3 regions of the Streptomyces boninensis genome follow, and region 1 is predicted to be linked to each of the others. Evidence: riboswitches for the same ligand, from Rfam matches in the RefSeq annotation. Region 1 holds a riboswitch; each other region holds the start of a gene.
What was found. A riboswitch is a leader RNA that binds a small molecule or an ion and turns the genes downstream of it on or off. The one in region 1 is predicted to bind thiamine pyrophosphate.
Positions count from the first base shown of each region.

Region 1 (3,265 bases):
GCGGCCTCGACGACGGTGACGGCACATCCGGCCTCGCGCGCCGCGGTGGCGAATTCGGCGCCGATCCACCCGGCCCCGACCACGACGATGTCGTGCTTCGCGGCGAGCACGGGCCGCAGCCGCTCGGCGTCATCGAGGGTGCGCAGGAGATGCACCCCCGGCACCCCCTCGACACCCGCCAGCCTGCTGGGCTCCGCCCCGGTGGCGATGACCAGGGTGTCGTACGGCACCGGCCCGCCCTCGGTCCGCAGCTCCTTCGCCGCGCCGTCGAGCCCGGAGACGTGGACGCCGAGCCGCAGCTCGACCCCGAGGGAGGCGAAGTCGACGTCCAGCGCCGAGTCCTCCGCCTTCCCCAGCAACACGGCCTTGGACAGCGGCGGCCTGTCGTACGGCTGATGAGGCTCGGCACCGATGATCGTGACCGGCCCCTGCCAGCCCTCCTCCCGCAGCGCGACAGCCGTCTGCACGCCGGCCATCCCCGCACCGACGATGACGCAGCGCTGCGCTTGTGTTCGATGGCTCACGCGATCACCTTAGCGGTGGGCGATGGCCGGGGTCCGGGTCAGCGGCTCAGTCGCTCCCAGTCGCGGTGGTCCTTGGCCAGCTGCCACAGCTCGCGCATGGCCTCCTGATCGCCGCCGCACTCACCGGCCCAGCGCTCCACCACCTCCCAGCGCGGGAAGCGGTCGCCGGTCATCACCCGCGACAGATAGCCCGGCGACACCCGCACCCGGCGCCCCATCCAGCGCAGCGACGCGCCGGAGTCCCGCTGCAGCATCGACAGCTCGGCGGCCAGCCGGTGGGCGGGCGACTGGCGGCTCGGGTTGCCGGTGGCGCGCGGGGCCGGGCTCGGCCAGCGGCCGTCGGGGGCCGGGATGAACGGGCGGCGGGCGCCCCGGGCGCGGCGCAGCTGCTCGTCGGCGGAGCCGGGCGGGTAGCGGCGGCGGGCGCTGTCCGGGGCTAGGTCGAGCACCCGGGCGATGGTCTTCCACGGCACGTTGTTGCCCCTGGCCTCGTCCACCAGACCGGCGGTGAGCGCTTCGAGCTGCTCCTTCAGCCGGGTCGCCAGGAGCAGCGGGCGGGCGGTGGCCGCCTCACGCTGGTGCAGGACGCGCAGCTCCCGCAGCCCGTCCTCGATGTCGTGGATCATCTCGGTGACGCTCGGCCCCGTCCGCTCCGGGGCCGCCGCCGGGCCCCGGGAGCGGCGCCGGTGGGCGGCCTGGCGGCAGCGGACGCTGCAGTACTGGGCGGGGCGGCCGCGGGCCGCCGGCGGCGGCAGGAACTCCTGGCAGTGGCGGCAGGTGAGCCCGACAGGCCCTGGATAGGTCATACGGCACTTCCCCTCGTCCGCCGGCCGCGACGAAACGAATTCCGTTCTGCCGCGGGCCGGAACGAAACGGCCAATCCTGTCTGTTGCGCTGCGACGAAAGGCCCGGCCCCGCGAGCGCTCCGCGAGGCCGGGCCGCGGGTCAGCCGACGCCGGCCGCGCGCACCGCCAGCGGAGCGAAGGCGCAGGCAGCGCCCAGCAGCGCGAGCAGCACGCGCGCCCGGAGGCGCTCGGCCGGAATCGCGTTGATCAGCACAACCGGTGTCCTGTGCAGCGCGATAAAGCCCGCGAAGCGCGGAGTTGACCGGTAAACGGCCGGCTTGACCAGGGACACGCGGCGGCGCTGCCGCGTGCGCTGCCGCCTAAGGTTGAAGCGGGATAAGCCCATACGGGCCTCCTGCATGGGGCCCGCGCTCGCTCAACGTAGCCTCACGGTCACGGCCGCGGCATTTTTGCCCAGCCCCGTCGGGTGGCATATGCCAAAGCCGTCAAAGGATCTCCCACTTTTGCTATGCGTTAGCCTGGCGCTGGAAAAGCGCCATCGCGGGAGCCCGGACGCACCGGGCTGAGAGGGGGGCTGTCGGCCCCCGACCGTACGAACCTGATCCGGGTCATGCCGGCGAAGGGAGGGGCTGAATGCCCGTGCATACGCAAGCTGATGTCCTCGTGGTCGGCGGGGGTGTCATCGGTCTGGCCACGGCGTGGCGGGCCGCGCAGCGAGGTCTTACCGCCGCCGTGGTCGACCCTGATCCGGCCCGGCACGGGGCGGCCAATGTCGCCGCCGGGATGCTCGCGGCCGTCACCGAGCTGCATTACGGGGAGCAGGAGCTGCTCGCCCTCAATCTCGAATCCGCGCGCCGCTACGAGGCGTTCGCGGGTGAGCTCCACGACGCCACCGGGCACGAGCTCGGCTACCGGCCCTGCGGCACCCTCGCCGTCGCCCTCGACGCCGACGACCGCGCGCACCTGCGCGAACTGCACGACTTCCAGCGGCAGCTGGGCCTCGAATCCGCCTGGCTGCAAGGCCGCGAGTGCCGCCGCCTGGAACCCATGCTGGCGCCGGGCGTACGGGGCGGGCTGCGGGTCGACGGCGATCACCAGGTCGACCCGCGGCGGCTGGTCGGCGCGCTGCTGGTCGCCTGCGAGCGCGCCGGGGTGCGCTTCCACCGGCGGCAGGCCGCCCGGCTCGTCGTCGAGCGGGACCGCGCCACGGGCGCCGTACTCGACGACGGGACCCGCCTCACCGCCGACCGGACCGTCCTCGCCGCCGGCAGCCACAGCGGGCAGCTCCCCGGCCTCCCGGACGCGGTCCGGCCCGCGGTCCGGCCCGTGAAGGGCCAGGTCCTGCGCCTGCGGATGCCGGCATCGGACTACGGGCCCTTCCTCTCCCGCACCGTCCGCGCCGTCGTCCGCGGCTCGCACATCTACCTGGTGCCGCGCGCCGACGGCGAGCTCGTCATCGGCGCCACGAGCGAGGAGCTCGGCTACGACACCACCGTCACCGCGGGCGGCGTCTACGAGCTGCTGCGCGACGCGCACGCCCTCGTCCCCGGGCTGACCGAGCTGCCGCTGACCGAGACCAGCGCCGGGCTCCGCCCCGTATCGCCGGACAACGGCCCCCTCCTCGGCCCCACCGCCCTCCCGGGCCTGCACCACGCCACCGGCCACGGCCGCAATGGCGTGCTGCTCACGCCGGTCACCGCCGATGTCATGGCGCACGCCCTCGAAGAGGGCGAGCTGCCGCCCGAAGCCCGGCCCTTCTCCGCCCAGCGCTTCGCCAAGGAGCTGACGCACGCATGACGACCCGCATCTCCGTCAACGGCGAGCCCCGCGAGCTCGCCGCGGACACCACCCTCGAAGACCTCGTCACCACCCTCACCAAGGCCCCGAAGGGCGTCGCCGCGGCGGTCAACGAGGCCGTGGTCCCCCGCGGGCAGT
Region 1 is NZ_CP183837.1:2,259,114-2,262,378, forward strand. It holds gene ACNNMR_RS10115 (NAD(P)/FAD-dependent oxidoreductase) at 1-524, opposite strand, end outside; gene ACNNMR_RS10120 (helix-turn-helix domain-containing protein) at 563-1,330, opposite strand; gene ACNNMR_RS10125 (hypothetical protein) at 1,470-1,661, opposite strand; TPP riboswitch at 1,861-1,972, shown strand; gene thiO (glycine oxidase ThiO) at 1,964-3,127, shown strand; gene thiS (sulfur carrier protein ThiS) at 3,124-3,265, shown strand, end outside.

Region 2 (3,265 bases), 2.7 Mb from region 1:
GCAAGCGCCGTCGTCAGCGGCACCGACAGCACCAGACCGATCGACCCGACCAGCGTCCGTACGATCTCCTCCGCCACGAACTCGCTCGTGGCCACCGTCCCCGTGCCCACCTTGGCGACCGAGAAGAGCAGCAGCAGCGGCAAGGCCGCACCCGCGTACGCCAGCACCAGCGTGTTCACCACGGACGCGATGTGATCGCGGCCGATGCGCATCGCGGATCCGTACAACTCCCGCCAGTGCGCCGCCGGATTGGCCTGCTTCAGCTCCCAGACCGCCGACGTCTGCGTCACCGTCACATCGTCGAGCACGCCCAGCGACCCGATCAGCACCCCAGCCAGCAGCAGGCCGCTCATCTGGATGTCCGGGAACAGATCGTGGATGGTGCCGGTCGTCTCCTCCGTATTGCCGGTCAGCTTCGACCAGCCGATGAAGAATGAGCCCAGCACCCCGATCACCACGAGCGACACCAGGGTGCCCAGCGCCGCCACCGATGTTCTGGCATTGACGCCATGGCACATATACAGCGCGATCAGCATGATCGCGCTGCCCCCGACCACCGCGACCAGCAGCGGATTCGACCCCCGCAGGATCGCCGGCAGGATGAACTCGATCAGGATCAGAAAGCTGATCCCCAGCGCCACCAGGGCGAACATCCCGCGCAGCCGCCCGACCAGCACCACCGCCAGCGCGAACAGCCCGGCGAGCACCCCCATCGGCACATCGCGCACCACGTCCACGACGCCGAACTGGACCTCCTCCGGCGCCTTGGGCTCGTACGACACCACCAGCTCCTGGCCGAGGTCGAGCCGGCGGGAGGCGTCGGGCGTGACGATCTGCTCGAAGGTACGGCCCTTGAGCTTGCCGCCGCTGATCACCTCGATGGTGGCCCGTTCGCACGTGTCGTCCTTCTTCGGCTTCGGCTCCCCGGGCGTGTCACCCCCGGAACCGCCGCCGCCCTCCCCGGCGCCCGGGTCGACCGGGTTCTGCAGCCCGGCCCCGACCTCGGAGCACTTCACCTCCTCGATCTTCGTCACGCGCCCCGTCTCGCGCTGCTGATCGAAGCCGACCCCGCTGTGCTTCCCGCCGGGCGGCCCGCCGGGCCACAGCGCGATCATCCCGGCCACCACGGCGACCGCGAACGGGATCAACACCGCCGCGATCACCCGCCGCAGGTGGTGCGAGGCGGGCCGGGCGGGCTCGTGATCATGGCTGTGCGAGTGGCTGTGCGAGTGGGTCACGGGGCGCATCATTCCAGGGCCCCCTTTCGGGGCGGCGCACCCACCGGCTAGCGTGAGGGTCAACCTTTGCAATCGCGGGAGCTCGGAGCACCGGGCTGAGAGGGCGCTGACGCCGGATCCAAGAGGGATCCGCGACCGCTGCGTCGACCGCCGAACCTGTTACCGGGTAATGCCGGCGTAGGGAGTGGGTCTCATGACCTCGCAGGATGCACGCACGCCTGAAAACGCGCAGACCGAGCAGCAGATCGGCTGGCACAAGGGCTATCTCACCGGATCGCGCCCCGACCTCCAGGTCGGGGTCCGGCGGGTGCACCTCACCAACGGCAAGGCCGTGACGCTGTACGACACCTCGGGTCCGTACACCGACCCGGACGTCACCACCGACGTCCGCCGCGGCCTCGCCCCCCTCCGCGAGAACTGGATCATCGCTCGCGGCGACACCGAGGACTATGCGGGGCGCGAGCTGCGCCCCGAAGACGACGGCATCAAGCACACATCGCCGCGCGGCGGCCTCCGCAACCTGGACGCGGTCTTCCCAGGCCGCCCCCGGCAGCCGCGCCGCGGCCGCACCGGCGAGCCGGTGACGCAGCTCGCGTACGCGCGCCGGGGCGAGATCACGGCGGAGATGCAGTACGTCGCGATCCGCGAGAACGTGACGGCCGAGTTCGTACGCGACGAGATCGCCGCGGGCCGCGCCGTCCTCCCGGCCAACGTCAACCACCCCGAGATCGAGCCGATGATCATCGGCAAGAACTTCCTGGTGAAGGTCAACGCCAACATCGGCAACTCGGCGGTGACCTCCTCCATCGAGGAGGAGGTGGAGAAGATGACCTGGGCGACCCGCTGGGGCGCCGACACGGTCATGGACCTCTCGACGGGCCGCAACATCCACACCACTCGGGAATGGGTCCTCCGCAACTCCCCCGTCCCGATCGGCACGGTCCCCCTCTACCAGGCCCTGGAAAAGGTCGACGGCCGGGCGGAAGACCTCACCTGGGAGATCTACAAGGACACGATCATCGAGCAGGCCGAGCAGGGCGTCGACTACATGACGGTCCACGCGGGCGTCCTCCTCCGCTACGTCCCGCTGACCGCCCGCCGCAAGACCGGCATCGTCTCCCGCGGCGGCTCGATCATGGCGGCGTGGTGCCTGGCACACCACAAGGAGTCGTTCCTCTACGAGAACTTCGCCGAGCTCTGCGACATCCTCGCTTCCTACGACGTCACCTTCTCCCTCGGCGACGGCCTCCGCCCGGGCTCCATCGCGGACGCCAACGACGAGGCGCAGTTCGCGGAGCTGCGCACGCTCGGCGAGCTGAACCGGATCGCCAAGTCGCACGGCGTGCAGACCATGATCGAGGGCCCGGGCCACGTCCCGATGCACAAGATCAAGGAGAACGTGGACCTGCAGCAGGAGATCTGCGAGGAAGCCCCGTTCTACACGCTCGGCCCGCTGGCGACCGACATCGCGCCCGCGTACGACCACATCACGTCCGGCATCGGCGCCGCGATGATCGCGTGGTGGGGCACGGCCATGCTCTGCTACGTAACACCGAAGGAGCACCTCGGCCTCCCGGACCGCGACGACGTGAAGACCGGCGTCATCACGTACAAAATCGCGGCCCACGCCGCCGACCTGGCCAAGGGCCACCCCGGTGCCCAGGACTGGGACGACGCCCTCTCGGACGCCCGCTTCGAGTTCCGCTGGGAAGACCAGTTCAACCTGGCCCTCGACCCGGACACCGCCCGCGAATTCCACGACGAAACCCTCCCGGCGGAGCCGGCGAAGACCGCGCACTTCTGCTCGATGTGCGGCCCGAAATTCTGCTCGATGAAGATTAGTCGAAGCATCACAGAGCAGTTCGGCGGCGACGCGGACGCCACCCGGGAGGAGATCGAGGCTGGGATGCTGGAGAAGTCAAAGGAGTTCGCGGCGGCTGGCAACCGCGTCTACCTACCGCTTGCGGATTGACGACCTAGCCAGGTCCGGTGAGGTAGCCCAGCCGCGACGGGATGGGCTACCTGAC
Region 2 is NZ_CP183837.1:4,973,711-4,976,975, forward strand. It holds gene ACNNMR_RS22615 (YibE/F family protein) at 1-1,247, opposite strand, end outside; TPP riboswitch at 1,303-1,439, shown strand; gene thiC (phosphomethylpyrimidine synthase ThiC) at 1,432-3,210, shown strand.
Region 2: another riboswitch for thiamine pyrophosphate. It lies ahead of thiC (phosphomethylpyrimidine synthase ThiC); the one in region 1 lies ahead of thiO (glycine oxidase ThiO).

Region 3 (3,265 bases), 4.8 Mb from region 1:
ATTGCTGCGGCACAGGTCAGCGGGCCCGCTGTGGGACAATGGGCACATCATGCCAAAGCCCGGAGAGCTCACCTTTGCCGTACCCCGCGGGGCCACGAAGCCGCCGCGGCACCTTGCCGATCTCACTCCCGCCGAGCGCAAGGAGGCGGTGGCGGAGCTCGGTGAGAAGCCGTTCCGCGCCAAGCAGCTCTCGCAGCACTATTTCGCGCGGTACGCCACGGACCCCGAGCAGTGGACCGACATCCCGGCCGGTTCGCGGGCGAAGCTCGCCGAGGGGCTCTTCCCCGAGCTGATGACGGTCGTACGGCATCTGAGCTGCGACAACGACACCACCCGCAAGACGCTGTGGAAGATGACCGACGGCACCCTGGTCGAGTCCGTGCTGATGCGCTACCCGGACCGGGTCACCATGTGCATCAGCTCGCAGGCCGGCTGCGGCATGAACTGCCCGTTCTGCGCGACCGGGCAGGCCGGGCTGACCCGTAATCTCTCCACCGCCGAGATCGTCCACCAGGTCATGGACGGGATGCGGGCGCTCAGGGACGGGGAGGTCCCGGGCGGTCCTGCCCGCCTCTCCAACATCGTCTTCATGGGCATGGGCGAGCCGCTCGCCAACTACAACCGCGTCCTCGGCGCCATCCGCCGCCTCACGGACCCGGAGCCGGACGGCCTCGGGCTGTCGCAGCGCGGCATCACGGTCTCCACGGTGGGGCTGGTCCCGGCGATTAATCGACTTGCCGACGAGGGCCTGAAGTGCCGCCTCGCCGTCTCCCTGCACGCCCCCGACGACGAGCTGCGCGACGAGCTGGTGCCCGTCAACACCCGGTGGAAGGTCCGCGAGGTTCTGGACGCCGCCTGGGGGTACGCGGAGCAGTCCGGGCGCCGGGTGTCCATCGAGTACGCCCTCATCCGGGACATCAATGACCAGGCCTGGCGCGGCGACCGCCTCGGCCGGCTGCTCAAGGGCAAGCGGGTGCACGTCAACCTCATCCCGCTGAACCCGACCCCCGGCTCGAAGTGGACCGCCTCCCGGCCGGAGGACGAGAAGGCCTTCGTCGCGGCCATCGAGGCCCACGGCGTGCCCGTGACCGTACGGGACACCCGCGGCCAGGAGATCGAGGGGGCGTGCGGCCAGCTGGCGGCCGCTGAGCGCTGACGCTGGTCAGGGCACTGGTACGGTACTTTCGTACAAATATTCCGGCAGGGGAGCGCGGACACGCGCTGAGAGTGCGGCAGGACGGCCGCAGACCCTCTGAACCTCGCCCAGATCATGCTGGGTAGGAAGCCTGGTGCACACATGAAGCACATCCGTATCGCCGCAGCCTGCGCCGTGGCGCTCGGCCTCACGGCCGCCGTCGCCGGGTGCGGCTCGTCCGGCGGGTCTGGCGGCTCCGGCGACTCCAAGACCGTCACCCTCGTCACCCACGACTCCTTCGCCATTTCGAAGCCCGTGCAGAAGGAGTTCGAGAAGGAGTCCGGCCTCAAGCTGAAGATCCTCAAGGGCAAGGACGCGGGCTCCGCCGTCAACCAGGCGATCCTCAGCAAGGACAACCCCCAGGGCGACGTCTTCTTCGGCATCGACAACACGCTGCTGTCCCGCGGCCTCGACCAGGGCCTCTTCCAGCCGTACGAGGCCAAGGGCCTGGACAAGGTCCCGGGCGCGCTCCAGCTCGACAAGGACAAGCACCGCGCGACGCCGGTCGACTACGGCGACATCTGCGTCAACTACGACCGCAAGTACTTCGCCGACAAGAAGCTCGACCCGCCGAAGACCTTCGCGGACCTCGTCAAGCCGCAGTACAAGAACCTCCTCGTCACCGAGAACGCGGCCACCTCGTCCCCCGGCCTCGGCTTCCTGCTCGGCACCGCCGCGCAGTACGGCGACGACGGCTGGGAGTCGTACTGGAAGAAGCTCAAGGCCAACGGCGTGCAGGTGGTCGACGGCTGGGAGCAGGCGTACTACGAGAACTTCTCCGGCGCGGGCAAGGGCGACAAGCCCCTGGTCGTCTCGTACGCCTCCTCGCCGCCGGCCGGCGTGCTGGAGCTGAAGCCACAGCCCAAGGAGGCGCCGACCGGCGTCGCCACCGGGACCTGCTTCCGGCAGATCGAGTTCGCCGGGCTGCTCAGCAACGCGGGGAACGCCGAGGGCGGCAAGAAGCTCATCGACTTCCTGGTGGGCAAGTCCTTCCAGGAGGACATGCCGCTGCAGATGTTCGTGAACCCGGCGCGCGAGGATGCCAAGCTGCCCGAGGTGTACACGAAGTACGGCGAGAAGATCGACGATCCGCAGACCCTCGCCCCGGAGAAGATCACCGAGAACCGGGAACAGTGGATCAAGACGTGGACCTCGCAGGTCGTCAAGTAGCGCGCAGAAGGGCGCTGGCCCGGCTCGGCCTCATGGCCGTGCCGGTCGCGTTCTTCGCGCTCTTCTTCGCGTATCCGGTCGGCGCCATCGTCGCCCGTGGGCTGCACGAGGGCGGGACCTGGCAGTTCGGCCGGATCGGGGAGGTGGCCGGGGACCCGGCCATCCTGTCGGTGCTGTGGTTCACGGCCTGGCAGGCGGCGGCCTCCACCGCGCTCACCCTCCTGATCGCGCTCCCCGGCGCGTACGTCTTCGCGCGCTTCGACTTCCCCGGCAAGCAGCTGCTGCGCGCCGTCGTGACCATCCCCTTCGTGCTGCCGACGGTGGTCGTCGGCTCCGCGTTCCTTGCGCTGGTCGGGCGGGGCGGGCTGCTCGACGAGGCGTGGGGCGTACGGCTGGACACCACGGTCTGGGCGATCCTCCTCGCGCACGTCTTCTTCAACTACGCCGTCGTCGTACGGACCGTGGGCGGGCTGTGGGCGCAGCTCGACCCGCGGCAGGAGGAGGCGGCGCGGGTGCTGGGCGCGGGCCGGTTTGCGGCCTGGCGGCGGGTGACGCTGCCGGCGTTGTTGCCCGCGGTGGCCGCCGCGGCGCTGATGACGTTCCTCTTCACCTTCACCTCCTTCGGCGTGATCCAGATCCTCGGTGGCCCGTACTACGCCACGCTGGAAGTGGAGATCTACCGCCAGACCGCCGACTTTCTCGACCTGCCGGCGGCGGCCGTGCTCACCCTGGTGCAGTTCGCGGCGGTGGCGGCGATCCTCGCGCTGCACGCGTGGACGGTGCGGCGGCGGGAGACGGCGCTGACGCTCGTGGACCCGAAGCTGACCGCGCGGCCGCCGCGCGGCTTGCGGCAGCGGGCGCTGCTGGCCGGGGTGCTGGCGTCGATCGGGCTGCTGCTGG
Region 3 is NZ_CP183837.1:7,085,689-7,088,953, forward strand. It holds gene rlmN (23S rRNA (adenine(2503)-C(2))-methyltransferase RlmN) at 50-1,156, shown strand; TPP riboswitch at 1,193-1,301, shown strand; gene ACNNMR_RS32460 (thiamine ABC transporter substrate-binding protein) at 1,298-2,365, shown strand; gene ACNNMR_RS32465 (ABC transporter permease) at 2,398-3,265, shown strand, end outside.
Region 3: another riboswitch for thiamine pyrophosphate. It lies ahead of ACNNMR_RS32460 (thiamine ABC transporter substrate-binding protein); the one in region 1 lies ahead of thiO (glycine oxidase ThiO).